Regions from separate parts of the Streptomyces sp. NPDC001606 genome, predicted to be linked through region 1. Evidence: riboswitches for the same ligand, from Rfam matches in the RefSeq annotation. Region 1 holds a riboswitch; each other region holds the start of a gene.
What was found. A riboswitch is a leader RNA that binds a small molecule or an ion and turns the genes downstream of it on or off. The one in region 1 is predicted to bind cobalamin.
Positions count from the first base shown of each region.

Region 2: another riboswitch for cobalamin. It lies ahead of ACWCV9_RS19990 (HoxN/HupN/NixA family nickel/cobalt transporter); the one in region 1 lies ahead of ACWCV9_RS12025 (CbtB domain-containing protein).
Region 3: another riboswitch for cobalamin. It lies ahead of ACWCV9_RS06820 (ribonucleoside-diphosphate reductase subunit alpha); the one in region 1 lies ahead of ACWCV9_RS12025 (CbtB domain-containing protein).

Region 1 is NZ_JBSFHC010000005.1:103,721-114,078, forward strand. Features, by position in the region: gene ACWCV9_RS12010 (sodium-dependent transporter) at 46-1,122, opposite strand; gene ACWCV9_RS12015 (purine-cytosine permease family protein) at 1,319-2,968, opposite strand; gene ACWCV9_RS12020 (hypothetical protein) at 3,258-3,548, shown strand; cobalamin riboswitch at 3,638-3,782, shown strand; gene ACWCV9_RS12025 (CbtB domain-containing protein) at 3,818-4,039, shown strand; gene ACWCV9_RS12030 (CbtA family protein) at 4,062-4,814, shown strand; gene ACWCV9_RS12035 (hypothetical protein) at 4,995-5,255, opposite strand; gene ACWCV9_RS12040 (SDR family oxidoreductase) at 5,286-6,149, opposite strand; gene ACWCV9_RS12045 (winged helix-turn-helix transcriptional regulator) at 6,302-6,679, shown strand; partial or broken gene ACWCV9_RS12050 (hypothetical protein) at 6,754-7,031, shown strand; gene ACWCV9_RS12055 (DUF5302 domain-containing protein) at 7,028-7,270, shown strand; gene ACWCV9_RS12060 (cold-shock protein) at 7,813-8,016, shown strand; gene ACWCV9_RS12065 (DEAD/DEAH box helicase) at 8,309-9,787, shown strand; gene ACWCV9_RS12070 (CBS domain-containing protein) at 9,833-10,234, shown strand; partial or broken gene ACWCV9_RS12075 (IS30 family transposase) at 10,329-10,358, opposite strand, start outside.
Region 2 is NZ_JBSFHC010000010.1:152,934-163,291, forward strand. Features, by position in the region: gene ACWCV9_RS19970 (Tat pathway signal protein) at 1-500, opposite strand, end outside; gene ACWCV9_RS19975 (hypothetical protein) at 696-1,742, shown strand; gene ACWCV9_RS19980 (glycoside hydrolase family 13 protein) at 1,807-3,471, opposite strand; gene ACWCV9_RS19985 (ArsR/SmtB family transcription factor) at 3,567-3,917, opposite strand; cobalamin riboswitch at 3,996-4,179, shown strand; gene ACWCV9_RS19990 (HoxN/HupN/NixA family nickel/cobalt transporter) at 4,205-5,317, shown strand; gene ACWCV9_RS19995 (nucleoside hydrolase) at 5,338-6,303, opposite strand; partial or broken gene thrS (threonine--tRNA ligase) at 6,342-7,616, opposite strand; gene ACWCV9_RS20005 (hypothetical protein) at 7,856-8,647, shown strand; gene ACWCV9_RS20010 (tetratricopeptide repeat protein) at 8,738-10,087, opposite strand.
Region 3 is NZ_JBSFHC010000002.1:531,857-542,214, forward strand. Features, by position in the region: gene ACWCV9_RS06775 (hypothetical protein) at 1-69, opposite strand, end outside; gene ACWCV9_RS06780 (diacylglycerol/lipid kinase family protein) at 178-1,146, shown strand; gene ACWCV9_RS06785 (WhiB family transcriptional regulator) at 1,484-1,741, shown strand; gene ACWCV9_RS06790 (sensor histidine kinase) at 1,940-3,415, opposite strand; gene ACWCV9_RS06795 (TetR/AcrR family transcriptional regulator) at 3,843-4,475, opposite strand; gene nagB (glucosamine-6-phosphate deaminase) at 4,652-5,437, shown strand; gene ACWCV9_RS06805 (GntR family transcriptional regulator) at 5,615-6,379, shown strand; gene ACWCV9_RS06810 (DUF3311 domain-containing protein) at 6,518-6,781, shown strand; gene mctP (monocarboxylate uptake permease MctP) at 6,778-8,406, shown strand; cobalamin riboswitch at 8,577-8,701, shown strand; gene ACWCV9_RS06820 (ribonucleoside-diphosphate reductase subunit alpha) at 8,827-10,358, shown strand, end outside.

The DNA.
Region 1 (10,358 bases):
CCCGGTTCTCCATCTTCCCAGGTCAACCGCCTGACGGCCGATGTTCTAGGCGACCGGACGCAACACCGTGGGCGGCCGGAGCCGTACGACTCGGTTGGCGGCCGTCTTCTGGAGCAGGCCGTAGGCGAGGACCGGGAGCAGCAGGTGTGGCTTGTCCGGGAGCACGGCGGTGATCAGTACGGCGCCGGCGCTGCTGTTGTTCATGCCGCAGGCCAGGGTGAGCGAGGAGGCGGCGGGCGGGTCCAGCCGCAGCAGCCGCGCGGCGCAGCGGCCGAGCACGAACGACAGATGGCAGACCAGTGCGGCCACGACCAGCGCGGCGCCCAGCAGCAGCGGGCGTGGCCGAGCGACGAAGGAGCCGAGGGCGCCGCTGGCGTTGACGTACGTCAGGACCAGCGAGCCGGCGAGGGCCACCGGCACGACCGCGCCCAGCGCCCGGCCGAGCGAGGACGCGGGCAGGGCGAGCCGGACCAGGATGCCCCCCGCGCAGGGCAGCACCACGCCGACGAAGGTGAAGCCGCCGCCCGCAAGGTGGATACTCGCGGCGAGCGAGCCGGCGTAGCCGCCGCTGAGCAGCGGAGCCAGCAGCTCGATCACCAGCGGTGTGGTGAGGGGGCTGATGAGGGTGGAGGCGAGGACCAGGCCGACCATGGTCGGCTGGTCGCCGTCGCCCTTGCCGGTCCACACCGTGGCGCCGGCCGCGACGGGCATCGCCGTGATCAGGATCATCGCGGTGACCAGGCCGCTGCCGCCGTCGGAGTCGGGCGAGGCGTGCAGCAGGACCACGATGAGCGGGATGACCAGCAACGGGATCGCCAGGTGCAGCGCGAGCCCGGCGAGCAGGGCACTCGGGCGCCGCAGGACCCGGACCAGCTCACGGACGGGGACCTGGAGTCCGGACGAGAACATCACCAGCCACAGCAGGCAGGGTGCGGTGGACACCGGCAGTCGGATCAGTGGTCCCAGCGGCAGTGCGTGGGGGTGGCGCAGCCACAGGCCGGGGCCCGGCACGAGCAGGGCTGCGGCGTAGCACAGGACGACGGCCCGGCCCAGACGGCGCCGCAGCCAGGCGGTCGCACGGTCAGTGGGCGCCGGTGTGGCGGTGGGAGCTGGTGCATGCATGGCGGTTTTCTTCCGTCGTGGGGGCAGGGGCGGGACGGAAGACCGTTATGCGGAGACCATGTGCGTGCGTGTGCATGGAGCCATGGTGCGGGCACGGAACCGGCGGGGCGGGTGATCCACGGCGGCAGTCAGGATGTGTTCAGGCAGCCGCCCCTTCCCGCCTCCGCACGGCCGCCCGCCCACGCACGACCCCTGGCTAAGCGGTGGAAGGCAGCACGTGGTCGCCGATCTTGTCCGTGCTCAGGCACAGGGAGCAGACGGCCGCGTCGTGTGTGGCGCAGGCGGTCAGGTCCGGGCGTTCGTACGGCCGTTGGCAGACGTGGCAGTCGAAGGTGCGGGCGCTGGGGTTGCCGTGGGCGTCCAGCAGGGGCTCGTCCAGGCCGTCGTCGGTGCGGCGGAGGTAGTACCCGCCCTTGGTGACGATCGCCATCAGCGGGGTCAGGGCGAAGGCGATGACGGCAGAGGCGACGGGGGAGTACGGCTGGAGGGTGTCGCCCAGCAGGTGGAAGTACATGGCGATGGACAGGCCGGAGGCGGCGACGAAGGCCACGACGCCGACCGGGTTGACGGCATGGAGCATGCCCCGGCGGAACTCCGGCTGGAGCGGGGAGAGCTTCAGCAGGTACTTGTTGACGCCGATGTCGGTGGCGACGGTGACCACCCAGGCGATCGCGCAGTTCGAGTAGAAGCCCAGGATGCTGTTGAGGAAGCTGAACATGTCGGCTTCCATCAGGGCGAGCGCGAAGCCCAGGTTGGCCAGGACGAAGACCATGCGGCCGGGGTAGTGCCGGGTGATGCGGGTGAAGGAGTTCGTCCAGGCGAGCGAGCCGGAGTAGGCGTTCGTGACATTGATCTTGATCTGGCTGATGACCACCAGCGCCACGGCGAGCGGGACGACCATCCAGGAGGGCATCATCGCGTCGAAGGCACCGCGGAACTGCTGGATGGGCTCGGTCGCGGCAGCCGGGCCGACCTTGGCGAGGATGTACACCGCGAGGAAGACGCCGATGGCCTGCTTCAGCGCGCCGAGCACCACCCAGCCGGGGCCCGCCATGACGACGGCCGTCCACCAGGTGCGCTTGTTGCTCTCGGTCTTGGGCGGCATGAAGCGCAGGTAGTCGATCTGCTCGCCTATCTGGGCGATGAGCGAGAGACAGACGCCGGCGCCGAGCAGGACCGAGGCCGTGTTGACGCCGCCGTCGCCGTCCGTGCCGGTGTAGGCGAGGAAGCGGTCGACGGTGCCGGGGTCGGTGGCGATCAGGTAGACCAGCGGGCCGACCATCAGCAGCAGCCAGACCGGGGTGGTCCACACCTGGAGCTTGCTGAGCGCCTTCATGCCGTAGATCACCAGCGGGATGACCATGAGCGTGGAGACCAGATAGCCCAGCCACAGGGGCAGCCCCAAGCCGAGTTTGAGGCCCTGGGCCATGATCGAGCCTTCGAGGGCGAAGAAGATGAAGGTGAAGCTGGCGAAGATGACGCTGGTGAGGACCGAGCCGTAGTAGCCGAAGCCCGAGCCGCGGGTGATGAGGTCGAGGTCGATGTTGTAGCGGGCGCCGTAATAGGCGAGCGGGAAGCCGGTGATGAAGATGACCACGGCAGCCACCGCGATGGCCACGAGCGCGTTGCCGGTGCCGTGCGCCAGGCCGATACCGGCGCCGATGGAGAAGTCGGCCATGTAGGCGATGCCGCCCAGGGCGGTGGTCGCCACGACCATGGGGGTCCAACGGCGGTAACTGCGGGGAGCGAAACGGAGGGTGTAGTCCTCCAGCGTCTCCCTGACCGCCTGGTCGGCGGCGGCCTTCGGCGCGCTTGCCGTTTGCGTGCGTGACTCGGTGGTGCTCATGCCGCGCCTCCCGATGCTGCTGGTGCGGGTGCCTCTGTGGGGAAAGCCCCGCTTGGCGTCATCGGCAGGACGGGGGAGCCGACGGACCGTCATATGTACCGTTCGGCCGTGTAGACGACTCTGATCCCACGGCCGGTCACGCTAGAAAGCGGCTGTTACCGCCGGCGCCCGCCGTCGTGAACGCGAAGTTTCCGAGAACTCACCTGCTGCCGTGCGGCGTTGGTCCAGCCCCGGTGACGCGCCACCACTCCTCAGGGCCGGCCTCGCTCGATGAGATCATGACCGTGAGGTGACCGGAGTGGATCACGCCGCACAGACTGCGCGACTGCGGGCGGAGGTGCCGGTGCGCATCTCGGAGTGCCTCGACGTGTGCGATCAGGCCAACGTCATCGTCGTACAGCCGTCTGCCGCGGGCCGTGCCGCCGGTGCCCGGCCGGTCTGGCTCGGGCTGGTCAACGACCCGGACGCGACCGAGGACATCGTCACCTGGGTCCGTGCCGGTGGTCCAGGCGTGGCGCCACTGCCGGACATCCTCGACCTGTACGCCTTCACCCCACGGCGGCGCTCCGCGGCTCCCTGAACTGAGGGCGAACCCTATTCCCCGGAAGCCCGTTCCGCCCCGCCCGGTGCGAGAGGAGGATCGCGCCAGACTGAGGCGGTCTTGGCCGTGCTCGTGCCACGCGGTACGGTCTGTCCGATATCGACGACGGCGAGACGGAAGCCGGTGGGAATCCGGCACGGTCGCGCCACTGTATGCCGGACACCGCGGGGTGTCCGGTGAGTCAGACCCGTGGCCGTCGTCCAGTGCACCACCGAGATGGGACGCGAACTCCCAGAGGAGGTTCTGCCATGGCGCAGACCGTCGCCCAGCCGACAGCCACCACTCCCGCCATCCCCGCCACGCTGCCGCTGAAGGCGATAGCTCCCTGGGCGGTCTTCTTCGGCATCCTGATGCTGGTCCTGCTGTACTTCGTCGGCGCCGAGCAGGGCGCCACCTCCGTGTTCAACGGCACGGACGTCCACGAGTGGGTGCACGACGCCCGCCACCTGCTGGGCTTCCCCTGCCACTGACGCGAGGGACGCCCCGACTCCCATGAACTCCGCAACGGTAAGAAACCTCCTCGTGCGGGGCATGCTCGCCGGCCTCGCGGCCGGCGTGCTCGCTCTCGTCGTCGCCTACCTCCTCGGCGAGCCGAACGTCGACAAGGCGATCAGCTTCGAGGCGGCGCACTCCCACGAGCACGGGATGGAGGTCGTCTCCCGCTCCCTCCAGTCCACGGCGGGCCTCGCCACCGGCGTCCTCGTGTACGGGGTCTCCTTCGGCGGCATCGCCGCGCTCGCCTACTGCTTCGCGCTCGGCCGCGTCGGCCGGTTCGGGCCGCGGGCGACCGCGCTGCTGCTGTCCGGCTGCGCGCTGCTCGCGGTGTACGTCGTCCCGTTCCTGAAGTACCCGGCCAATCCGCCGTCGGTCGGCGAACCCGACACCATCGGCAAGCGGACCACCCTGTACTTCCTGATGATGCTGCTCAGCGTCCTCCTCGCGGTCGCCGCCACCATCCTGGGCAAGCGCCTGGCGCCCGGCCTGGGCACCTGGTGGGCGACGGTGGTCGCGGTGGCCGCATTCGCCGTCGCCATCGGCCTGGCCTACCAGTTCCTGCCCGCCATCAACGAGGTGCCGAGGGACTTCCCGGCCACCTTGCTGTGGCGGTTCCGGCTCTCGGCCCTGGCGATCCAGCTGAGCCTGTGGACAGGTTTCGGCCTGCTCTTCGGTGAACTGGCGGAACGCCTGCTGAACCCCAAGCCGGCAACGGCCGCGAGCAAGCGCGTGGTTCCGGCCGCGCACTGATTCCTTCCGGACGCCAGAGGGCCCTTCGGAACCATCCGAGGGCCCTCTGGCGTTCCCTGGACACCGCCTGCGCTGCGAGTTGGCTGCGCTGCTGCGCCGACACCGCGATACGACGTCCTGAACCACGGTGCTGTCGGCCGAGGGGGGGACACCCGGCCGTCAGCGTTCTGCCCGGCGGACTCATCCCGGCCGGGGCCCTTGCCCGTGGCACCCCGGTCCGCAGCATGGTCCGGTCACGGTCAGGAGGCGGGCAGCTCCCCGCGGACGATGCAGGGAGCAGGACGCGGAGACGTCGAGGCCGTCCAGGTGGGCGGCGCCGGTCTCGGTGAAGTCCAGGGCCAGGCCCTGGACCGCGGCTGTGGCGAGCACCGGCGGGGCCTCGCCGAGCCGGCCGAAGTAGGACGTCTTCAGCGGCGCGACGTCCTGGGTGCCGCGGGCCATCGATGACGGGGCTTCACACCTACGGGCGTCTCAGTGATGCAGGGCGGCCGCGAGTGCCTCGGCCAGGGTCAGGGGCGGGCGGCCGATCAGGCGGCGCAAGTCGCCGGAGTCGGTGTACATCTCGCCGTGGCTCATGCCGCGGTCGGCGTCGGCGAGGACCTCCGCCAGCTCGGTGGGCAGGCCCGCGGCGGCCAGCGCCTGGGCGAAGTCGGTCACCGGGAGGTCGGCGTAGGTCACCTGCTTTCCGGCCGCAGCGGAGATCGCGGTGGCGAGCTCGGTGAGGGTGAAGGATTCGTCGCCGCCGAGCTCGTACACGGCGCCGGTGTGGCCTTCGGCGGTGAGGACGACCGCTGCGGCCTCGGCGTAGTCGGCGCGGGCTGCGGCGCTGATCCGCCCCTCGCCCGCGGCGCCGACGACGGCGTCGTTCTCCAGGATCTGCGGCAGTTGGCTGGTGTAGTTCTCCAGGTACCAGCTGTTGCGCAGCAGCACGCTGGGGATTCCGCGGTCCCGCAGATACTCCTCGGTCTCCCTGTGCGTGGCGCCGATGACGGTGGTGGCAGTGTCCGCGTGGGTCGTGCTCGTGTACACCACCAGCGACACGCCTGCGGACACCGCGGCGTCGATCACGCGGCGGTGGTTGGCGACCCGCTCGCCCACGGGGACCGAGGCCGAGACCAGCAGCAGCCTGTCCGCCCCCGCGAATGCCTCCGCCAGGCCGTCGGTGTCCGCGAAGTCGGCGCGGCGCACCGTGATGCCTCGGTCGGCCAGGTCCTTGATCCTGCCGATGTCCCGGCCGGTCGCGATGATGTCCGCGGCCGGAATCCCGCGCCGCAGCAGTGCCTCCACGGTGAGCCTGCCCAGCTGGCCGGTGGCTCCGGTGACGACGATAGGCATGAGGGTCGTTCCTTCCTTCCGCGCGTGCGTCGCACGCCTGCCGCGGTTCGTCCGCGGCGGGATGGAACAAGACTGACCTGGACACTCTCTGCTGGGAAGTAGCCACTTCTTGGTAGGGTACTTACCCGACCGATAGCATTGAGGTGAGCCGTATGGCTGCGTCATTCGATCCGTACGAGCGCGGCTGCCCGTCGCGGGACCTGCTCGACCAGATCGGCAGCAAGTGGGCGGTCCTCGTGCTGGGCGAACTCGGCCGGAACGGAACCTCCCGGTTCGGCCAGCTCCGGCAGGCGCTGGCGGGCGTGAGCGAGAAGATGCTCACCCAGACGCTGCGCACCCTCGAACGCGACGGGCTGGTCAGCCGGACCGTCTACCCAGAGGTGCCGCCGCACGTGGAGTACGAGCTGACCCCGCTCGGCCAGACGCTGCGGGAACCGCTGAAGGCGCTCACGGAGTGGTCCGTGCTGCACATCGAGGAAGTCATCACCGCCCGCGAGGAGTACGACGACCGCACGGGACGCACCAGGTAATCGGCACCGACCGTCTTCGGGCGTCCACGTCAGTCCGGGGCGGGTGTGCCACAGCTCCGGCGTCGGCACCGCTGCCCCCGGGTTCTCCTCCCTGCCCGGGCTATGTGCACCGGGCGGGCCGCACCGCCCGCGCCGGTGAGTCCGGCAGCGTGGTCACGCTCGTGCTGGCGGCCAGCGCCGCCCGCTCGACGGCGGGCCCACCGTCCCCCGACCCAAGAACACCAACGCTCCCTTGGCCGCGGGAAGGACGCCCGCCGAAACGGAGCAGGATGATGTTGCCGGCGCCTCGCACTGCGCCCGGCATGACAAGCTGTGCTTGCCCACCCCCCCCGAACCCAGGAGGTCACCATGACCGCAGAGCCCGTATCTACGGAAGGTTCGGAGCCGGCTGCCGCCGAGACGTCCCCTCTGGAGCCGGACAGCGACGGCAACTACGACCTCAAGCGCAAGTTCCGCGAAGCCCTGGCGCGCAAGCGCGGTGTGCAGGCGGATGCTGCTGATGTTGCCGCCAAGTCCGATGCATCGAAGGTGCGTTCTGCGCACGGCCCGGCTGCGAGCCAGCGGTCGTTCAGGCGCAAGAGCGGCGGCTGAGTCGCTGAGGCCCGGTTGCGGGCGGGGCATCGCCGGGGGCTCGCGTGCGGGAATGGCCCAGATGCGGTTGGCTCGGGTCGGTGGCGCCGCCTGCGGCTGTCGAAGTTCCTCGCCGTCCGGGCCTGAGGCTCGTACGGCGGGCCACAGCACCGTACGTTGCCGCACCAGGATGCTGCTGTTTCCGCCCGCACCATCCCTTGGGGGAGCAGCCCTTGCGCTGGGCGCGCCCCCAAAAACTTCCCGAAGCGTTGCGCTTCGGCTGGGAAAATCTGTGCCCGCGGGCTGAGGTTTCAACGGGACAGGCAGACAGATTCTCTATCGCATTAAGTGGGGTGGGATTCTTCACCGTACACCGGCCGCTTCGGCGTGCTACTGTCGATCTCAGTTGCAGTTGTGGTCCCAAACTTCAAGTGCCCTCCGGGCGGCGTCTGTGCCACTGGAAGCACTTTTGTTATCCGGTCTTTTTCCCGGCGGGCGATCATCGCGGCGACACGGGGTCCGTGCAGTGCGGATCCCGATGCACTGCCCAGAGGAGAAATGACATGGCTGCTGGCACCGTCAAGTGGTTCAACGCGGAAAAGGGCTTCGGCTTCATCGAGCAGGACGGTGGCGGCCCTGACGTGTTCGCCCACTACTCGAACATTGCCGCCCAGGGCTTCCGTGAGCTGATCGAGGGCCAGAAGGTGACCTTCGACATCGCGCAGGGCCAGAAGGGCCCGACGGCCGAGAACATCGTTCTCGCCTGACGCCGACTGTCGCATACTTGTAGCTGGGGCCCGCGTCCTTCGGGGTGCGGGCCCCAGCTACTCGCGTTTTCCGCAGTGGTTTCACCTGCGGACGGCAACCAGGAAACCCGTAGCGCGGTGGACGCCCTAACATTGCGTCCGCTTCGCGCCACTCATTCCAGCGCCTGTGCCCGCACGGATTTTCCGTGGGTCAGATTCGCTGTCGCATTCCACCGGTCCATTCTTGCAATTCTCTCTGCTGCTGATCGCCGCGGGAATTCCTTGATATGTGCCGCATCGAGGAAGGTTCCGCATGAACCGCACACGCACGAACGACCGCTTCACCCGCACCCGTAACGGCAGTACCGACTCCGGCAGGGGCGGCAGCCGATTCGGCTCGTCGGCCAGGAGCCGCTCCGGTGGTTACGGCCGCCGGCCCGCCGCGGCCCAGGGCGAGTTCGCGCTGCCCAGGACGATCACACCCGCGCTCCCCGCCGTGGAGGGCTTCGCCGATCTCGACATGCCCGGGGCACTGCTGGCTGCGCTCACCTCGCAAGGCGTGACCGTACCCTTCCCGATCCAGGCCGCGACCCTGCCGAATTCCCTCGCCGGCCGGGACGTACTGGGCCGTGGCCGCACCGGCTCCGGCAAGACCCTCGCCTTCGGGCTGGCGCTGCTGGCCCGTACGGCCGGGCAGCGCGCCGAGGCCAGGCAGCCGCTGGGGCTGATCCTCGTACCTACCCGTGAACTGGCGCAGCAGGTCACCGACGCGCTCGCCCCGTACGCCCGCTCCGTGAGGCTGCGGCTGGCCACGGTGGTGGGCGGAATGCCGATCGGCCGACAGGCGAGCGCGCTGCGCGGTGGTGCCGAGGTCGTCGTCGCCACGCCGGGACGCCTCAAAGACCTCATCGATCGTGGCGAGTGCCGGCTGAACCAGGTTTCCACCACCGTCCTCGACGAGGCCGACCAGATGGCCGACATGGGCTTCATGCCGCAGGTCACCGCCCTCCTCGACCAGGTCCGCCCCGAAGGGCAGCGCATGCTGTTCTCCGCCACTCTCGACCGCAACGTCGACCTGCTCGTGCGCCGCTACCTCAGCGACCCCGTCGTGCACTCCGTCGACCCCTCGGCCGGTGCGGTCACGACGATGGAGCACCACGTGCTCCACGTTCACGTCGCCGACAAGCACGCGGCCACCACCCAGATCGCCGCACGCGACGGCCGCGTGATCATGTTCCTCGACACCAAGCACGCCGTCGACGGCCTCACCGAACACCTCCTGAACAGCGGGGTACGGGCCGCCGCCCTGCACGGCGGGAAGTCACAGCCACAGCGCACCCGCACGCTGGCACAGTTCAAGACCGGACACGTCAACGTGCTGGTAGCGACCAACGTCGCGGCGCGCGGCATCCACGTCGACAACCTCGACCTCGTCGTCAACGTCGACCCGCCGACCGACCACAAGGACTACCTCCACCGCGGCGGCCGTACCGCCCGTGCAGGAGAGTCCGGCAGCGTCGTCACCCTGGTCACCCCCCACCAGCGCCGCGGCATGACCCGCCTCATGGCAGCGGCCGGCATCGTCCCGCAGACCACCCAGGTCCGCGTCGGCGAAGAGGCCCTGCACCGCATCACCGGCGCTCAGGCACCCTCCGGCATCCCGGTCGTCATCACCGCACCGGTGGTCGAACGCCCCAAGAAGCGCGGCGCCACCTCACGCGGTCGGCGCCGCCCCGTCTCGGCGGCTCGCCGTGCGCTCGTACGACAGTCCACCGCCCGTCCGGCGGCATAGAACCTTCGTGTCAGGAAGCCCGCCCAACTTCGCAGGAGGCACCCTTTGACGCTGGATCAGACGCAGTTCCGCTCAACACGTACCGACGCCGTGCAGACGGCGGCCGATCCCGCGGACGCGGCCGGACCGCAGGTCTGGGAGGACATGACCGTGGAGGTGGCACTGTGCGTGATGACCGCCGCCCGTACAGCTCATCTGGTCGTCTGCGACGAGGACGGTCTGCGCACCGGCCTGGTCACCCGGGACCGGCTCACGGCCGTTCGTGACGGCTCCGGATACACGGACCGGATCCGCCTGCGGGACATCGCCGACGTCATCGGGCCTTTCGCCTCGCCGCTGGCCACGAGGGCCGAAGCCGAACGTGCGATGCGCTGCCGCCGGCTCGGGGCCCCGCCCGTGGTCGACGGACACGGCAACGCTCTGGGCGTCCTCGCCCTCTCTCGCTGAACCGCCGTCCTGTCTGCCTGACGTACGGACAGGTGTGAGCCGAACCGAACCGTGAGGCCCCACCGGCGTGGGCGAATTCCAGGCGGTGAGTTGATCAAGCCGCGAGCAGTTGAGACAGACGCTC
Region 2 (10,358 bases), on a different contig from region 1:
CTGTACTTGCGGAAGATCGCGATCGACTTTGTGAGGCAGTTGTTGAAGCCGATGTCGTAGCCGTTGTTCTTCATGTTGTCGAAGGTGCGCTGCGCGGCCTTGAGGTCACCACTGGCCGTGTTGATGCACCGGTAGGCGTCGTAGTAGCCCGCCCTGTGGTGGCCGTCCCGCTTGATGCTCCTGCGGAGCCCGTCCCAGGTGCCGCCCTTGATCCAGCTGCCGTTGTAGTCCCCGGCCGCAATGTGCAGCTTGCCCTTGTAGCCCTCGGTGGCGCCCCAGATCCAGTGGTTGGTGTTCCGCGGGTCGCGGATCGACCAGGCGACATGACCGTACGTCCGGCCGGCGATTCGGGCGCCCTCCTTGTCCAGGAAGAGGCACACCCGGCCGCCCGTGGCGGCTTCGGCCGTGGCAGGGGTGAGGAGCGGTGCGGCGGTCGCCGAGAGTACGGCCGCGAGGAGGGTGAGGACTGTGCGATGCTTTCGGGTCGTCGATCGGGTCATGGCAGAACTCCGCTCCTGTGTAGGTGGGTTGACGGCGGAACGGCACTGTCGGCGCCCGCCGCAGTTCACTTTCCTGAGTGCCGGAAGCCTGCTCCAGACCCTTCGCCCGGCAGGTGCTTGCAGTGCACGGTGCACACGCTCTGACCTGCTGTTTCACTAGCGCAGTGCAAGCTCTGGGTGGGAGGAGAAGTAGCGGTGAGGGAACCAGGGGAGTCCTTCGAAGGGTTGGCGCACGCCCTCGTCCAGGCCCTGGATGAGTGGCGCGACTGCCTTCAGCAGGTGATGGAGGGGGCTGGGCCCTCCCGTTCGGGGCTGCTCGCCCGGCTGAGGGACGCGGACCCGAAGATCGACAACCCTCTCCTGGGGCATTGGCTGCTCGGCCGCGATCAGCTGCTCGGCGAGAACAGGAGATCCAGCCGTCTGCCGACCGTCCAGGACACCGCCCGGATTGTGGCGGCCTTCCGGGACGATGCAGCGCCCCAACGCGAACGGCTGATGGGGATCGCCCGGCGGATCGAATTCCACAAGACCGAGCTACAGAAGATCAAAGGCCACCAATGGCGAAGTGCGGTAATCAACGCGCTCAAGGCTGCCGAGCCGCCCGCCGACGAACCGGCTCCCCCGCGGACGATCGCGGATCCTCCTGCCCTTGCCGCCTCCCGCTCATGGAAGCGGCCGGCCGGCGTCGCTGCGGCCGTCGGCCTGCTGATCGTTCTGGGAGTCGCTGCGAGGGGATGGTCGGGGTCGACCGAGCAGGGCGGTCAGGCCGAGCCTTCCTCCAGCCCAGCGACATCCGCCGCGGGAACGACTGCCCAGCCCAGTGACGCGCTGGGGGGAGACAGCCGCTGTTCTCCGCCCAAAGCCGGTCCGTCCGGTGTTCATCTGCGTGCCTGCGCGAAGGTCCAGCACGACAAGGTGGTTTTCGCCCTCAAGGTCGACAATCCCACGGCCTCCGCCGCGCACGTCACGGTCAAGGTGGCTGGTTTCTGGGCAGGAGCGGGTCACGACTGCAAGCCCGGGCCCTCCACCAGCCACATCACCGTTGAACCGGGCACCACGTTCACCACCGATCCGGCCCTCTGCGGGACCGCACGCCAGGACGCCCCGCTGGCCTATCAGGGGGAGGCATACATTGCCGCAGGTGACGGGCAGGAGTGGACGGGCCACGCGTGGTCTCCCCGCGCCAACGTCTACGCGGACCGGGGAACCTTGTGGCGGTGCGGTGGCGATGTGCCGTGCTAGGAAGCCTCAGTTACCTCCCCATCTCTCACAACCAGCCTGACGATCGGATGCTCGGAAAGACCCCCTAGCCGAGCCAGGCCGTGGTGTCCGGAGGCAGTTCCCGGCTGCCGCTTCCGGCCATGGCGTCGCTGGTCAGGAGGATTTCGCCCGGGGGGAGCGGTACCGGGTGGTCCGTGAGGTTGGTGACGCAGCGCCAGGTGGCGGTGCGGGCGAAGTCCAGGACCCCGGCCGGGGTGCCCGGCGTCCAGGTCAGTTCCTCGCCCTCCAGCAGTTTGCGGCGCAGCCGGAGGGCGGTGCGGTACAGCTCCAGCGTGCTGCCCTCCGTGCCGGCCTGTGCCTCGACGGCGTACGACGCGAAGGACGGCGGCTGCGGCAGCCAGCCGGCGCCCGGCCCGAAGCCGTACGAGGGTCCGGTCGTCGTCCACGGCAGCGGCACCCGGCAGCCGTCGCGGCCCTTGCGGACATGGCCGGTCTGCTCCCAGATCGGGTCCTGGAGCACCTCGGCGGGCAGCTCGGCGACCTCCGGCAGACCCAGTTCCTCGCCCTGGTAGAGGTAGGCCGCACCGGGCAGCGCCAGCATCAGCAGGGTCGCGGCGCGGGCCCGGCGATATCCGGCCGCCGGGTCGATCGCGGGCGCGGTGCCGCCGGACAGCAGCCAGGCGCCGGGGTCGGTGCCGGGCGGCAGCATGAGCCGGGAGGCGTGCCGGACCACGTCGTGGTTGGAGAGCACCCAGGTGGCGGAGGCGCCGGCCGCGCGGGCGGTGGCCAGCTCCTCGGTGATCACCCGGCGCAGCTCCCCGGCGTCCCACCGGGCCTCCAGGTACTCGAAGTTGAAGGCCTGGCCCAGCTCGTCCGGGCGCGCGTACCGGGCCCGGCGGGCGCCCGGCACCCAGGCCTCGGCGACGGCGCAGCGCGGCGGGTGGTAGGCGTCGAAGACCTTGCGCCAGTCGCGGTAGATCTCGTGCACCTCGTCCCGGTCCCAGTAGGGGTGGGTGCCCGGCTCCACCCGCAACAGGGCCTCCTCGCCGGTCGCGCCGATGCCGCCGATGTCCCGCAGCGGTTCGGAGAGGTCCTTGGCGAGGCCGTGGGCGACGTCGATGCGGAAGCCGTCGACGCCCCGGTCGGCCCAGAACCGCAGGGTGGCGCGGAAGTCGGCGCGGACGTCCTCGTGCTCCCAGTTCAGATCGGGCTGCTCGGCGGCGAAGAGGTGCAGGTACCAGGCGCCGTCGGACACCCGCCGCCACGCGCTGCCGCCGAACACGGACTGCCAGTCGGTCGGCGGCAGTTCCCCGCGCTCGCCCCGGCCGGGCCGGAAGACGTACCGGTCGCGGGCCGGTGAGCCGGGCCCGGCCCGCAGCGCCTCCTGGAACCAGGGATGCAGATGCGAGGTGTGGTTCGGCACGATGTCCACGACGACCTTCAGCCCGAGCCGGTGCGCCTTCGCGACCAGGGCGTCGAAGTCGTCCAGGGTGCCGAGCCGGGGGTCGACGTCCCGGTGGTCGGCGACGTCGTAGCCGCCGTCGGCGAGTTCGGAGGGGTAGAAGGGGCTGAGCCACAGGGCGTCCGCGCCCAGCTCGGCGAGATGCTCCAGGCGCTCGGTGATGCCGCGCAGATCACCGAGGCCGTCACCGTCGGCGTCGGCGAAGCTGCGCGGATAGACCTGGTAGATGACGGCCTGCCGCCACCAGTCGGGGTTCCGGGAGGAGAGGTCCGGCGAGGACTCTGCCATACGGGCCATACGGGCTCCCTTTCGGAAGGACGACAGGAGAGAGCCTGTCCACATTGCCCGGAAAAGCAACCTTCAGTGGCGAGGTGCGCCGCGTTTCACTCCCCGCAGTGCTCCAACAAGCCCCGCACCCGCTGGTCCACCACCCGGTAGCGGACCACCCGCCCCTCCTTCTCCCCCGCCACCACGCCCGCCGCGCGCAGCAGCCGCAGCGCCTGGGAGACCGCCGGGTCGTTCATGCCCGTGGCGACGGCCAGGTCCGAGACGGCGAGCGGCCCGGTGTGGTGCAGGGCCAGCAGCAGGGCGAGCCGGTTGGGATCGGCGAGCAGCGAGAAGCGGTCGGACCAGGCGCGCAGACGGCCCGCGTCGCCGATGGCGGCGATCGCGTCGCACACCCGGTGGCCGTCGATGGTGCGACGGTCGGCGCGGTCGGCAGGCACGAGATGCATGCCCACATCCTCGCAGGCCGGTATGTGATCTTGAATACCTGCCCGGTTGTGCAGCTATGCAGGAGATGGTCCGGCCCCCTACGGTGGGCGGGCCGTGGTGCTCGGGAAGTCGATGAGAGATCGACGCGGCCCTCGCCACTGTGATCGGGGAGTTCCCGTCCCGTCCGGCATCCGCCGGGCCACTGGTCGTACGACCGGGAAGGCAGGGGCGACGAACGCGTGACCCGTAAGCCAGGAGACCGGCCACGGCACTGATGAAGGATCCACGAGGTGCTGGAGCTGACCGTATGAACCTGCCCGGAACCACCCTGCCCGCGTCCGACCAGGCAACCTTCCGCTGGCAGCGCGAGGACACGGTCAGGACGACCGGACTGCTCGCGGTGATCGTCGCCCTGCACGTCGTCGCCTTCGGCATCCTCTTTCTGCTCGTCGCCCCCGGGCACTACAAGGTGGGCCGGGACGTCTTCGGCGTCGGTCTCGGCATCACCGCCTACACCCTCGGCATGCGGCACGCCTTCGACGCCGACCACATCGCCGCGATCGACAACACCACCCGCAAGCTGATGGCCGACGGCAAGCGGCCGGTGTCGGTGGGCTTCTGGTTCGCCCTCGGACACTCCAGCGTGGTGGTGCTGCTCGCGCTGCTCATCGCCGGCGGCACCCAGTTGGCGGGCACGGTGACCAGCGACAAGTCCACCACCCACCAGGTGCTCGGCTTCATGGGCACGACGATCGCCGGCGCCTTCCTCTACCTGATCGCGGCCCTCAACCTGATCGCCCTGCTGGGCATCCTGCGGGTCTTCCGGTCGATGCGCGCGGGCACCTTCGACGAGCGGGAGCTGGAACGGCAGCTGGACTCGCGCGGGTTCATGAACCGCTTCCTCGGCCGGCTGACCAGGTCCGTCTCCCGCCCCGGCCAGATGTACCCGGTGGGCTTCCTGTTCGGCCTCGGCTTCGAGACGGCCACCGAGGTCACGCTGATGGTGATGGCGGGCTCGGGCGCGGCCGCCGGCCTGCCCTGGTACGCGATCCTCTGCCTGCCGCTGCTCTTCACCGCCGGGATGTGCCTGTTCGACACGCTCGACGGCACGTTCATGAACTTCGCCTACCAGTGGGCGTTCTCGCACCCCGTCCGCAAGGTGTTCTACAACCTCACCATCACCGGGCTGTCCATCGCCGTCGCCTTCTTCATCGGCACGATCGAGCTGGTCGGCGTGGTCCACGACAAGCTGGACCTGCGCGACTCCGTCACCGGCTGGATCGCCGGGGTGAACCTGGACAGCGCCGGTTACGTCATCGTCGGCCTGTTCGTGGTGGTGTGGGCGGCGGCGCTGGCGTACTGGAGGTTCGCGCGGGTGGAGGAACGCTGGACGGCGCGCGCCTCCACCCTGTCCGACTAGGGCTCTTTTAAAAGGAGGCTCTAGCGTTCGACCGTCTCCAGGTACAGCTTCACGTACCGGTCCACGTCCACGTCCAACGCCACGTCCACCAGGGCCTGTTCGCGGGCCTCGCCGTGGATCTCGGACTCGCCCGGGCGGGGCCGGCGGTCCACGATGGTCTGGCCGCGGCCCGGCCCGGGGGCCAGGGACACCTCCACCGGGAGGCGGCGGGTGACGATGCCCTGCGGGTCGGCGACCGCGCACACCGCGCCCGCGTCGCCGAGGCCGCCCGCCTCCTCCGCCTCCGGCTCCTCGCCCTGCGTGGTAGGCCGGTGCGCGAGCAGCTCCCCGGCCAGCCGGGTGCCGGGCTCGCTGCTGGCGCGCAGCCGGTGCACGTCCGGGGTGTCCACCACCACCCGCATGAAGACGTCCAGGCCGTACATGGTGATCGGCACCCCGGCGGTGAGCAGGATCGCCGCCGCCTCCGGGTCGTGCCAGACGTTGAACTCGGCGACCGGTGTGGCGTTCCCGGTGGCGACCGCCCCGCCCATGAACACGATCCGCTCGATGTTGCGGGTCACCTCGGGGTGGGTGCGCAGCAGCAGCGCGATGTTGGTGAGCGGCGCGGTGGGGATCAGGGTGACCGGGCGCGGGGAGGCCAGGATCTCCCGGCGCAGCAGGGTGACCGCGTCCACGTCGGCGGCGGTGCGGGACGGCGCGGGCAGGCCGAGGTCGCCCATGCCGTCGGCGCCGTGCACATGCTGGGCCGGCCGGGCGGGCTCCAGCAGCGGGCGCTCGGCACCCCGGCCCACCGGGATGTCCGGGGCGCCCGCCTGCTCCAGCACGGTGAGGGTGTTGCGGACCACGCCGTCGACGTCGGTGTTCCCGGCGACACAGGTCACCGCCCGCAGGTCCAGACCCGGGTGGCGGACGGCGAACAGCAGGGCCAGGGCGTCGTCCACGCCGGTGTCGCAGTCGATGATCACGGGGATGGCCTGACCGGTCACAGCTGACTCCTTCGTCGTACCGACGTTCAAACCCTAGATCAGGTCCACAGCTCCGCGCCGCGCGCACGCACCCGCTCGCCGATCCGCCGCAGCAGCTCCGGCACCGGCAGCTCGCCCGGCCGCCGCCCGTCCCGCAGCCGTACGGCCGCCAGCCCGGCGTCCGCCTCGCGCACGCCGATCACCGCCTGGTACGGCACCAGGCGCGCCGCCCGGATCCGGGCGCCCAGGGTGCCCTGCTCAGGCCCGGCCAGCTCGGCCCGCAGCCCGGCCTCCCGGGCCAGCGCGACCGCCTCCGCGGCCTGCGCCACCTGTTCCTCGGCGACCGGCAGCACCACCAGCTGCACCGGGGCCAGCCAGGCCGGGAAGGCCCCGCCGTGGGCCTCCACGAGATGGGCGACGGCCCGCTCCACGCTGCCGATGACGCTGCGGTGCACCATCACGGGCCGGTGCTTTGCGCCGTCCGCGCCGATGTAGTGCAGGTCGAAGCGGGCGGGCTGGTGGAAGTCGATCTGCACGGTGGACAGGGTGGACTCGCGGCCCGCCGGGTCGGCGATCTGCACGTCGATCTTCGGGCCGTAGAAGGCGGCCTCCCCCTCGGCCTCCTCGTGCTCGACGCCGGCCTCGGCGAGCACCTCCCGCAGCATCCCGGTGGCCCGCCGCCACAGCTCGGGATCGGCGACGTACTTCCCGCCCGCCCCGGGCAGCGACAGCCGGTGGCGTACGGCACGGATGCCGAGGTCGGCGTAGGCGCGGGCGATCAGCCGGAGCGCGTCGCGGGCCTCCTGCACGGCCTGGTCGAGGGTGCAGAAGATGTGCGCGTCGTTCAGCTGGATGGCCCGGACCCGGGTCAGCCCGCCGAGCACTCCGGACAGCTCGGCCCGGTACATGGGCCCCAACTCGGCGATCCGCAGCGGCAGTTCGCGGTAGCTGTGGGAGCGGGAGCGGTAGATCAGGGCGTGGTGCGGGCAGAGGCTGGGCCGCAGCACGACCTCGTCCTCGCCGACCCGCATCGGCGGGTACATGTCGTCGCTGTAGTGGTCCCAGTGCCCGGAGATCTCGTACAGCTCGCGTTTGCCGAGCACCGGCGAGTACACGTGCCGGTAGCCGGCGGCGCGCTCCGCGTCCCGGATGTACTCCTCCAGGGTGTGCCGGACCACCGCGCCGTCGGGCAGCCAGTACGGCAGGCCCGCGCCCATCAGCGGGTCGGTGTCGAACAGGTCCAGGTCACGGCCGAGGCGGCGGTGGTCGTGCATGGCGGGACGCTCCTTCTCGGGGGAGGCGTACGCCCCGTCACAGACCGAAGCCCCGGGGCGTGCGCCCCGGGGCTTGGATGCTGGTCAGGTGTCAGCGCGCCGGGACGGTCTCCGGCGTCGTCGTGCGGTTCGGGCACTGCTGGGCGCGCTGCATGCCGCAGACGCTAACCCGCCCGGCGCGGCGGGGGCCACCCGTTTTTCCGCCGCCCCCCGCTCACCCGTACGGCCCCGAGCGCTGGTGGCCGGGGCGGCCCGGTGATCCCGTGAGATCAGGCACCAGACCTGCGCAGGAGGCACCGATGACCGCAGCGATACCCCGCGGCCCGCACGGCCGCCTCCCCTTCGTCCTGCTCGGCATCGGCCTGCTCGCGCTCGGCGGCTGTGCCGCCCTCACCCTGAAGCAGCCGGAAAGCGCCCCGTACCCCGTGCCCACGATCGCCAAGCCGACCACGCCGCCGAAGAAGTCCGCCCGCCCCGGCGGCTCCTCCCTCACCGACGAGCAGGCGCAGGCCGCCCTCCTCACCCAGACCGACCTCGGCGCCCCCTGGACGGCGACCCGCGGCGCGGCCACCTGGCGGGACGCGCTGCTGAAGGCGACCACGACGGCCGGCGCCTGCCAGAAGTTCCTCGACGCGCTCTACGCGGACGAGCTGCTCGGCGGTCCCGCCCGGGCCGCGGTCGGCCTGGACGACGCCGACACCGACGCCCAGCTGCGCTACGCCATCACCGCGCGCCGCCCGTCGGACGTGGACGCGGCGCTGGCCTGGCTGAGCACGATGCCGGTCCAGTGCGCCCGGTTCACCGCCACCACCCAGACCGGGATCACGGAGGACGTCCAGATCGGCACGGCGGCGCTGCCCGAGGTCGGGGACGCCCGGCAGGGCCTGCGCGTCTCCCTGGCGGCCACGACCCCCGACGGCCAGCAGGCCCTGCTCACGCTGGACGTGGCCGCCGTCCGGGTCGGCCAGGACTCTTTCACCCTCACCAACGGCGGCCTCGGCGACATCGGCAACGACGCCACCCAGGCAGCCGTCCAGATCGGCGCCCTACGCCTGGCGGACGTCCGCAGACAGGGCCACGCGGAGGTGTGAGGGCGCGGGGGACTGCGGGGGGGGGATTACAGCGGGGGTGGTGCCGGGGGCGTCTCACGGTGGCGGCTCGGCCGTGCCGCGAGGCGGGGCTCACAGCGGGGGTGGTGCCGGGGAGGGGCCCAGGGTTGTGGTGCCTGGGGTGGGGTGGGGGGTCAGGCCGGTGCGGTAGGCGTCCAGGGCCGCTTCCGTGCGGCCCGTGCGGCGCAGCAGGTCGCCCAGGAGGCGGCACAGGTCGGCCAGGTCGCCGGCGGCGCCCGCGCGTTCCAGGATGCTGAGGGCGCGGACGTAGTGCTCCTCGGCGGCCTCCGTGTCGCGGGCGTCCTCGGCGATGATGCCGAGGAGGCGGTGCGCGGCGGCGGCGTGCACGGCACCGCGCTCGGAGGAGAAGTCGCCGAGGACGCCCTCCAGGAGGCTCGCGGCCTCGGCGGAGCTGCCCCGGCGGTGCAGGACGTCGGCCAGTTCGACGGCCGCCTGGCTGCGGTAGAGGGCGGCGCGGGTCTCCGACAGCATGGCCAGCGCCTGCCGCAACTCTTCCTCCGCCCGGGCGAGTTCGCCGTGCTGGGCGTAGACGTAGCCGCGCATCCAGTGGCAGTGGGCCAGCTCGGTGCGCAGGCGCAGCCGGCGGTACAGCTCGGCCGCCTTGGCGAGGGAGGCGTCGGCCTCGGCGATCCGGCCCTCGGCGAGCAGGGTGCGGGCCACCGCCCGGTGCATCCGGGCGATCAGCGCCGGATCGCCGGAGCGCGGGGCGAGCGCGAGGGCGTACTCGGCGGCCTTGGCGGCACGGGCGTGCGCGCCCATGTCCATGTACGGGCCGATGACGCTGGCGTAGAGCTGGAGCAGCGCGTCGGGGTCGTGCAGACCGCCGCGGTTCAGCTCGTCGAGGGCGGTCTCCAGGAGATAGACGGCGTAGCGGAGTTCGCCCGCCAGGTAGTGGGCGACCGCCCGGCCGCGCACGGCCGGGACGCGTGCCGGGAGGGAGGACGAGGACGCGGCGAGGCGCTCCTCGGCGCGCTCGAAGTGGTCGCGGGCCCGCTCCAGTTCGCCGGTCTCCAGGGCGCACTCGCCGAGGCCGAGCAGCGCGGTGGCCCGCTCGCCGTCGAGGTCGTACCGCTCCGCCTCCGTGAGCAGCTCCGCGTACCGCGCGGCGGCCTCCTCCGCGCGGCCGTCGGCGAGGATGCGCTGGGCCTCGGTGAGGCGGAGCCTGAGGTCGGTGGCGAGGTGGGCGGGGCGGCCGACGGCCAGCTCCTCGAAGGTCACGCCCAGCCGGTCCGCGATGTGCCGCAGCGCCTCGTCGGAGGCCCGGACCCGGCCCGCCTCCAGGGTGGAGACATAGGCCGGCGTGTACGCCGGTTCGGCCAGCTGCCGCTGGGTCAGTCCGCGTTCGGTACGCAGCCGCTGCACCCGTCGCCCGACCGTCTCCGGGTCGTCCCGCTCCCGCATGCGCGGCCCCCAACTCGCCTTGATTCCCTTGCCGTTCGCTCCGAACGCCCCTAGGTTAAACGGCGGATTAAACGTACTTGACCCACTTGGGCAAGTTGCCCTTGCCCACCTGCCCGCTACGCCGCCACCGTGCTTGCGAGGTCGCCGTGACCGGACGTACAACCGCACCCCCCGACCGGCCCGCAGCACGGTGCGCCCGGGGTGTCGCCGCCGCGGTGGTGGCCGTGGCGGCGCTGCTCACGGCGGCGAACGCGGGCCCGGCGCGGGCGGC
Region 3 (10,358 bases), on a different contig from region 1:
GGCATAGGTCAGCCGGCGCGGACGGGGTTCGGCGGCGGACTCTGCGGCGGGGTTCTGCTCACTGCTCACCCCAGCAGGGTAACGGGGCGGGTTCACCCCCCTCTGTCCCACCGCCCCTCTTACCTGTTCCCTACCTCGATATGGGCCCGGTACCCCCCAGTAGGTACGCTGCCCTCCATGCGTGCACTTCTCGTGGTCAATCCGGCGGCTACCACCACAAGCGCACGCAGGCGTGACGTGTTGATCCACGCCCTGGCCAGCGAGGTGAAGCTGGAGGTCGTCACCACCGAGTACCGCGGCCATGCGCGCGACGTGGGCCGGCAGGCGGCGGAGAGCGACGACATCGACATGGTGGTGGCCCTCGGCGGGGACGGCACGGTCAACGAGGTCGTCAACGGTCTGCTGCACGCCGGTCCCGCCCCGGAGCGCCTGCCCGGCCTCGCGGTGGTCCCCGGCGGCTCCACCAACGTCTTCGCCCGCGCCCTGGGCCTGCCCAACGACCCCGTCGAGGCCACCGGCGCCCTGCTGGACGCGCTGCGCGAGGGCCGGGAGCGGCTCGTCGGGCTCGGCCTGACCTCGGGCACGCCCGGCACCGAGGACGAGGCGGTCCCGGACCGCTGGTTCACCTTCAACGCCGGGCTGGGCTTCGACGCCGGGGTGGTGGGCCGGGTCGAGCAGCAGCGCGAGCGCGGGAAGAAGTCCACCCACGCGCTGTACGTGCGCCAGGTGATCCGGCAGTTCCTCGGCGAGCCGAATCGCCGGCACGGCGCGATCACCCTGGAGCAGCCCGGCGAGGACCCGGTCACCGATCTTGTGGTGGCCATAGTCTCGAACACGTCCCCCTGGACGTATTTCGGCAATCGCCCTATGTACACATCGCCTAAGGCTTCGTTCGACACGGGCATCGATGTGCTCGGTCTGCGCCGCCTGTCGACGGCCGCGGTTGCCCGGTATGGCACCCAGTTGCTCACTTCGTCCCCCGAGCGCGGACCCCAGGGCAGGCATGCGGTGTCCCTGCACGATCTGGACCGGTTCACCTTGCATTCGAAGGTGCCCCTGCCCCTTCAGATGGACGGCGACCACCTCGGCCTGCGTACGAGCGTGACGTTCACAGGCGTACGCCGTGCACTGCGTGTGATTGTGTGAGCGGAAGGGGCCAAAGTCCTTTCACTCGAACGTTTAGGCCAGGATCCACCCCATGGAAGTACGGCTGTGACCTAGTCGACACCGAGGAATCAAAAAAAATCTTTCGGAAGGGGTTGTATCCGCCGCTGAGGTTTGCGAGTCTCTACGTGGCGATCGGGACGGCCCGCAAGACCGGCCTCCACTGATCACCAGAACCCCTCTTCAAACCAAGGACCACGCCGGGGACGACTCGGCGGTAGGCCCTTCACTTGTTGAGGGATTCGTGAAAGCGTTCACATTCACAAGCAACCTGTGCGTAACCTCTTACGCTCAGAGAAATCAAGGAGAGGTAGCAGCCATGGACTGGCGTCACAACGCCGTTTGCCGCGAGGAAGACCCCGAGCTCTTCTTCCCCATCGGCAACACCGGTCCTGCGCTGCTGCAGATCGAGGAAGCCAAGGCCGTCTGCCGTCGCTGCCCGGTGATCGAGCAGTGTCTGCAGTGGGCGCTCGAGTCCGGTCAGGACTCCGGCGTCTGGGGTGGTCTCAGCGAGGACGAGCGCCGCGCCATGAAGCGCCGTGCCGCCCGCAACCGGGCCCGTCAGGCCTCCGCCTGACATACCCACCCCTGCTGACAGCCTGAGCTTGGCGGCGCGTGCAGCACGCACGCATCTCCCGCCCCCGAGCCGCAGCGCGCAGTATCCCCCGATGCGCTCACAGCAGAGCAGCAACGAGCACGAGCCCCGAACCCATGGCGGTCCGGGGCTTTTTGCTGTCCGCGCACACCCGCTGCCGTACGCGAGCCGGCTCCGCGTCTACTTCTGTGCCCGCACCGGGATGTCCAGGATCACCCTGGTGCCGCGCTCCGGCCCCGGGACCATGTCGAAGGCGCCGCCCAGCTCCCCCTCGACCAGGGTCCGGACGATCTGGAGGCCCAGGTTGCCCGAGCTGTGCGGGTCGAAGCCCTCGGGCAGGCCGACCCCGTCGTCCTGGACCGTGACCAGGAGGCGGGCCTCCTTCGTCGTACCGCCGCGCACCGCGGAGACCTCGACCGTGCCGGTGTCGCCCTCGCGGAAGCCGTGCTCCAGCGCGTTCTGGAGGATCTCGGTGAGCACCATCGACAGCGGAGTGGCGACCTCGGCGTCGAGTATCCCGAACCGGCCGGTGCGCCGGCCGGCCACCTTGCCCGGGGAGATCTCGGCGACCATCGCGAGCACCCGGTCGGCGATGTCGTCGAACTCCACCCGCTCGTCAAGGTTCTGGGACAGCGTCTCATGCACGATCGCGATCGAGCCGACCCGGCGGACGGCCTCCTCCAGGGCCTCCCGGCCGCGCTCGGAGTCGATCCGGCGGGCCTGGAGCCGCAGCAGCGCGGCGACCGTCTGGAGGTTGTTCTTCACCCGGTGGTGGATCTCCCGGATGGTGGCGTCCTTGGTGATCAACTCGCGTTCGCGGCGCCGCAGTTCGGTGACGTCCCGGCACAGCACCAGCGAACCGATGCGTACGCCCTTGGGCTTGAGCGGGATCGCCCGGAACTGGATGACCCCGTCGTTGGCCTCGATCTCGAACTCGCGCGGGGCCCAGCCGCTGGCCACCTTGGCGAGCGCCTCGTCCACCGGGCCCCGGGTCGGGGCGAGTTCCGCGGTGGTCCGCCCCAGGTGGTGGCCGACCAGGTCGGCGGCGAGACCGAGGCGGTGGTAGGCGGAGAGCGCGTTCGGGGAGGCGTACTGGACGATGCCGTCCGCGTCGAGCCGGATCAGGCCGTCGCCGACGCGCGGCGAGGCGTCCATGTCGACCTGCTGGTCGGGGAAGGGGAAGGAGCCGGCCGCGATCATCTGCGCGAGATCGCTGGCGCTCTGGAGATAGGTCAGCTCCAGCCGGCTCGGGGTGCGGACGGTGAGCAGGTTGGTGTTGCGGGCGATCACGCCGAGGACGCGGCCGTCCCGCCGTACGGGGATGGACTCGACCCGTACGGGGACCTCCTCGCGCCACTCCGGGTCGCCCTCGCGCACGATCCGGCCCTCGTCCAGCGCCGCGTCCAGCATGGGCCGGCGGCCGCGCGGGACGAGGTGGCCGACCATGTCGTCCTGGTAGGAGGTGGGGCCGGTGTTGGGCCGCATCTGGGCGACCGAGACGTACCGGGTGCCGTCCCGGGTCGGCACCCACAGCACCAGGTCGGCGAAGGAGAGGTCGGAGAGGAGCTGCCACTCCGAGACCAGCAGATGCAGCCACTCGAGGTCGGAGTCGTCGAGGGCGGTGTGCTGGCGGACCAGTTCGTTCATGGAGGGCACGCTGCGAGCGTACCCGGGGGGTCGCCGGTGTCCGAAAAACACCCGCGGGCCGCGGCGCCTGGAAGGGACCCTCAACCCTCCCGGCACCGCAGCCCGGAGCATCATCGGCCGTGGGGTGTGCGGTCCCGGTCGGCCGAAGGCCGAGGAGCCGGGGCAGTCAGGGCAGAGAGCGCCGGTTCCTCGATCCGCCTTCCTGTGCGGGGAGGGCGGAGGCTTGTGCGTGGTCGATCGTGCGTGGGGCGACGATCTTGTATGTGACCGATGCGCTCGGCATCGGACGGTCTGCGCTGGATGTGTCTTCGATTGTGGACTGGACCAATGGGGCGTGTCCATGCCCGTACAGGCTCCGTCGCCCGTGCGGGCACCGCTCCGCGCGGCATGCGGCGCGGCAGCTGGCACTCGATGCCACGAAGCCTACCCGGCAAAGTCAACTATGGGGCCATACAGTCATGGCAAATTCCGCGAGTGCTTCCAGTTCCGCCCGGCTCGCCCCGTCGCGCGCCTGCTGGGACATGCCCTGGAGCACCGCACCGGAGTGCCGCGCGAGGGCGGTGGCGTCGGTGCCGGCGGGGAGCAGCCCGGCCGTGATGTCCGCGCGGATCCGGGAGGCGAGGGCGGCGATGCCGGCGTTGCGCCGGTCCCGCAGCAGCCGCGCCACCTCGGGGCTGGTGCAGTTGGTGGCCGCGTGCGCGACGAGGCAGCCGTACGGGTGGGCCGGGTCGGTGTATGCGGCGGCGGCCTCGCGCAGGATGCGGGCGAGGGCCGCCCGGGCGGTGGGTTCCTCGGCGAGGGCGCGGCGGCCGAAGGCGCCGTAGGTCTCGCAGTAGACGCGGACCACCTCTTCGAACAGGGTGCGCTTGTCCCCGAAGGCCGCGTAGAGGCTGGGGGTGCCGATGCCCATGATCCGGGTGAGGTCGGAGACGGAGGTCGCCTCGTAGCCGTGCCGCCAGAAGGCCATGAGCGCCTTGTCCAGGGCTTCGGCCCGGTCGAAGGAGCGCGGGCGGCCGCGCCTGCCGGACCCCGTTCCGGTCCGCGCCGTCGTGTCCTGGCCCTGCATCATGGGCAGATTTTATAGCGCCCGCTAGAGAAATGTGCGAGACCGCCCGGACCCAAGCGGCACACGGGATCGCGGGCAGCGGGAAGAAGCTCCGTAGGGCACGCCCGGCGACGCCGACTCTGTTAGATTGGTCTAAACCACATAGACGCACGAGCCCACTTCAGAACGGCAGGCCCAGCGTGGAAGTTGTCATCGTTCCGGACGCCGCGGCGGGCGGCGAACTGATCGCCGAGGCCATGGCGCAGCTGCTGCGACGCAAGCCGGACGCCCTGCTCGGGGTGGCCACCGGCTCCACCCCGCTGCCCGTCTACCAGGCCCTGACCGCGAAGGTGCGGGCCGGCGCCGTGGACACCGCGCAGGCCCGGATCGCCCAGCTCGACGAGTACGTCGGGCTGCCCGCCGACCACCCCGAGTCCTACCGCTCGGTGCTCCGCCGCGAGGTGCTGGAACCGCTCGGCATAGGCATGGACGCCTTCCTCGGGCCGGACGGCACGGCGGAGGACGTCCAGGCGGCGTGCGAGGCGTACGACCGGGCGCTGGCCGAGGCCGGCGGGGTGGACCTCCAGCTGCTCGGCATCGGCACCGACGGGCACATCGGCTTCAACGAGCCCTGCTCCTCGCTCGCCTCGCGGACCCGGATCAAGACGCTGACCGAGCAGACCCGGGTGGACAACGCCCGCTTCTTCGAGGGCGACATCACGCAGGTCCCGCACCATGTGATCACCCAGGGCATCGGCACCATCCTGGAGGCCCGGCACCTGGTGCTGCTGGCGACCGGCGAGGGCAAGGCGGACGCGGTCGCGGCGACGGTCGAGGGGCCGGTGGCCGCGGTGTGCCCGGCGTCGGCGCTCCAGCTGCACCCGCACGCCACGGTGGTCGTGGACGAGGCCGCGGCGGGCAAGCTGAAGCTGGCGGACTACTTCCGCCACACGTACGCGAACAAGCCGGAGTGGCAGGGCATCTAGAACTGCGGGGCGCACGGCTCCCTCCTCTGTGGCCTAGACCAGCCCGGGTCCGGGCGGTATATAGAGGGGATCACTGGGCGGCCGGGTGGAGTCGTGTGACAGTAAGCCGTGCCACGATGTGAGCGGGGCCGATGGGATGTCGGTCGCTTTCGGCATTCGGAGCCGGGAAGGCAGAGCATGAGCACCGACGTCAGCAGTGCGGAGAACGAGGCCGGGACAACCGTCCGTACCGCGCGCGTGCCCAAGTACTACCGCTTGAAGAAGCACCTCCTCGACATGACGGAGACGCAGGCACCGGGCACCCCGGTGCCGCCCGAGCGCACGCTGGCGGCCGAGTTCGACACCTCCCGCACCACCGTCCGGCAGGCCCTTCAGGAGCTGGTGGTGGAGGGCCGGCTGGAGCGGATCCAGGGCAAGGGCACCTTCGTCGCCAAGCCCAAGGTCTCCCAGGCGCTCCAGCTCACCTCCTACACCGAGGACATGCGCGCCCAGGGCCTGGAGCCGACCTCGCAGCTGCTGGACATCGGGTACATCACGGCCGACGACCGGCTCGCCGAGCTGCTCGACATCACCGCCGGCGGGCGCGTCCTGCGCATCGAGCGGCTGCGCATGGCCAACGGCGAGCCGATGGCCATCGAGACCACCCATCTGAGCGCCAAGCGCTTCCCCGCCCTGCGCCGCTCGCTGGTGAAGTACACCTCGCTGTACACCGCGCTCGCCGAGGTCTACGACGTCCACCTCGCCGAGGCCGAGGAGACCATCGAGACCTCGCTGGCCACCCCGCGCGAGGCGGGCCTGCTCGGCACCGACGTGGGGCTGCCGATGCTGCTGCTCTCCCGGCACTCGCGCGACCGCGAGGGCCAGCCGGTGGAGTGGGTGCGGTCCGTGTACCGGGGCGATCGGTACAAGTTCGTCGCACGGCTCAAGCGCCCGGCGGAATAGGGGCCGAACAGGAGGGGAAGCCTCCGGAGGCCGCCGCCGAAGTCGGTGTGCCGATATGCGGACGAGGTCTTCCACTGACGTGATCCCGTCACCTAGATTGCCGCGCATCACGCGGTGATCAACGAGGGGACGGAGCACATGCCAGAAACACCAGAAGTGAGTCCACCGGTCGTCACACCGGTCCGGGTGGTCATCGGCCTGTGTCTCGTCGCGCCCTTCGTGGCGATGCTGTGGGTCGGCTCGTACGCCAAGACGGACCCCACGCTCATCGGGATCCCGTTCTTCTACTGGTACCAGATGCTCTGGGTGCCGATCGCCTCGGTGCTCACCATCGCGGCGTACAAGCTGTGGCAGCGTGACCAGCGCGCCCGTGCCGCCCAGAAGGGGGGTGCAGCGAAGTGAAGGACGGCGTCAACGGCGTCGCGCTCGGCGTCTTCATCTTCTTCTTCCTGGCCGTCACGGTCATGGGCTTCCTGGCCTCGCGCTGGCGGCGGGCCGAGAACGAGCAGTCCCTGGACGAGTGGGGCCTCGGCGGCCGGTCGTTCGGCACCTGGATCACCTGGTTCCTGCTCGGCGGTGACATCTACACCGCGTACACCTTCGTCGCCGTACCGGCGGCGGTCTACGCGGCGGGCGCGTCCGGCTTCTTCGCGGTGCCGTACACGGTCATCGTCTACCCGCTGATCTTCACCTTCCTGCCGCGCCTGTGGTCGGTCTCGCACCGCCACGGCTATGTCACCACCTCCGACTTCGTGCGCGGCCGGTTCGGTTCCAAGGGCCTGTCGCTCGCGGTGGCGGTCACCGGCATCCTCGCGACCATGCCGTACATCGCGCTCCAGCTGGTGGGCATCCAGGCGGTGCTGGACGTGATGGGCATCGGCGGCGGCGAGAACACCAACTGGTTCGTGAAGGACCTGCCGCTGCTGATCGCCTTCGGTGTGCTGGCGGCCTACACCTACTCCTCCGGTCTGCGGGCGCCCGCGCTGATCTCGTTCGTCAAGGACACGCTGATCTACATCGTCATCGCGGTGGCGATCATCTACATCCCGATCAAGCTGGGCGGGTTCGACGACGTCTTCGCCAAGGCGACCCACGCGCTCAGCCAGGTCAACCCGGCCACCGGCAAGCCGCGCGGCGCCATCGCCCCGCCGGAGGCGGGCCAGTGGACGTACGCCACGCTGGCGTTCGGCTCCGCCCTCGCCCTGTTCATGTATCCGCACTCGGTCACCGCGACGCTCTCCTCCAAGAGCCGTGACGTGATCCGCCGCAACACCGCGATCCTGCCGCTGTACTCCCTGATGCTGGCCTTCCTGGCACTGCTGGGCTTCATGGCGATCGCGGCCGGGGTGAAGGTCACCAACGGGCAGCTGGCGATCCCGCAGCTGTTCGAGGACATGTTCCCGGACTGGTTCACGGGCGTCGCCTTCGCGGCGATCGGCATCGGCGCGCTGGTCCCGGCGGCGATCATGTCCATCGCGGCCGCCAACCTCTTCACCCGCAACATCTACAAGGACTTCATCAAGCCGGACGCCACGCCGGCGCAGGAGACCCGGGTCTCCAAGCTGGTGTCCCTGCTGGTGAAGGTGGGCGCGCTGGTCTTCGTCCTGACCATGGACAAGACGGTCGCCATCAACTTCCAGCTGCTGGGCGGCATCTGGATCGTGCAGACCTTCCCGGCGATGGTCGGCGGCCTGTTCACCCGCTGGTTCCACCGCTGGGCGCTGCTGGCCGGCTGGGCGGTCGGCATGGTGTACGGCACGGTCGCCGCGTACGGTGTCGCCTCGCCGACCCAGGCGCACTTCGGCGGCTCGGCCAAGGAGATCCCCGGCATCGGCCAGATCGGCTACATCGGCCTCACGGCGTTCCTGCTCAACGCCGCGGTCACCGTGGTCCTGACCCTCGTCCTGAAGGCCCTGAAGGCCCCCGAGGGCGTCGACGAGACCAGTCCCGAGGACTACACGGCCGACGCCGGCGACCCGGGCGTCCAGGCGGAACTCCCGCCGGCCACCGCGGGCGCCGGTCACTGAGCGCGCCGTACGACGGGCCGCCGGAGCGCATCCGGCGGCCCGTTGCCGTACCCGGGACCGGAATCCGCCGCCGGAGCGGCCCGACATCGCCCTGTCGGCCCATGAGTTGACGCTCCGGGACCGGTGCGACACAACATCTGGGGGTGACACCGCACCCCGGCACTAGATGTATGCTCATGCTCGCTGTCGCCGCAGGGGAATCCGGTGCGAATCCGGAACTGTCCCGCAACGGTGTACTTGCGTGTATCCGCACGCCTGTTCCAGTCCGAGGACCTGCCGACAGCGCGCCCGGCCGTCCGGTCCGGGTGCCCTGAGACGTCCGGGCCTCGTGGAGTGGGCCGGTGGACGCGACGCCGTGCGCGCTCGTGGCTGCCCCCTGCCCTCCGCCGGGCCCCCGTGCCGAGCGAGGGAGAGCCCCACGTGACCATCGCGCCAGCAGATCCGGCTTCAGCGAGCGGACCGGAGACCGACGGTCCCGGCACCGCGCTGCTGCGGACCCTGACCGAGCTGACCGCCGACCTCCCCGACGCCGACCCGGGCCGGGTCGCCGCCGCCGCGCTGCGCGGCCGCTCCGCGCGGGCCGACGAGGCGGAGCTGCGCGAGCTGGCCACGGAGGCGGCCGCCGGCCTCATCTCCGAGGACCCCGCCTACTCCAGGCTGGCCGCCCGGCTGCTCACCCTCACCATCCGGGACGAGGCCGCCTCGCAGGGCGTGACCTCGTTCACCGAGTCGGTCGCCGTCGGCCACCGCGAGGGCCTCGTCGCCGACCGCACCGCCGCGTTCGTCGCGCAGCACGCCGAGCGGCTGGACGCGCTGGTCGACCGGGACGCCGACGACCGCTTCGGCTACTTCGGTCTGCGCACCCTGCACAGCCGCTATCTGCTGCGGCACCCGATCACCCGCAAGGTGATCGAGACGCCCCAGTTCTTCATGCTGCGGGTGGCGAGCGGGCTGGCCGAGGACGACACCGTCCGCTCGGTGGACGAGGTCGCCGCGCTCTACAAGCTCATGAGCCGCCTCGACTACCTGCCCTCCTCCCCCACCCTGTTCAACTCCGGCACCCGGCACCCGCAGATGTCGTCCTGCTATCTGCTGGACTCCCCGCTGGACGAGCTGGACTCCATCTACGACCGCTACCACCAGGTCGCCCGGCTCTCGAAGCACGCCGGCGGCATCGGTCTGTCGTACTCCCGGATCCGGTCCCGCGGCTCGCTGATCCGGGGCACCAACGGGCACTCCAACGGCATCGTGCCGTTCCTGAAGACCCTGGACGCCTCGGTCGCCGCGGTGAACCAGGGCGGCCGGCGCAAGGGCGCCGCCGCCGTCTACCTGGAGACCTGGCACTCCGACATCGAGGAGTTCCTGGAGCTGCGGGACAACACCGGTGAGGACGCCCGCCGTACGCACAACCTGAACCTCGCGCACTGGATCCCGGACGAGTTCATGCGCCGGGTCAACGCCGACGAGCAGTGGTCGCTGTTCTCCCCGGCGGACGTGCCCGAGCTGGTCGACCTGTGGGGCGCGGAGTTCGACGCCGCCTACCGCAAGGCCGAGCAGGCGGGCCTGGCGAAGAAGACCATCCCGGCCCGTGAGCTGTACGGCCGGATGATGCGCACCCTCGCGCAGACCGGCAACGGCTGGATGACCTTCAAGGACGCCGCCAACCGCACCGCCAACCAGACCGCCCTGCCGGGCCATGTCGTGCACTCCTCCAACCTCTGCACGGAGATCCTGGAGGTCACCGACGACGGCGAGACGGCGGTCTGCAACCTGGGGTCGGTCAACCTCGGCGCCTTCGTGCGCGACGGGGACATCGACTGGGAGCGGCTGGACGAGACGGTCCGCACGGCCGTCACCTTCCTCGACCGGGTCGTGGACATCAACTTCTACCCGACCGAGCAGGCGGGGCGGTCGAACGCCAAGTGGCGTCCGGTCGGCCTGGGCGCGATGGG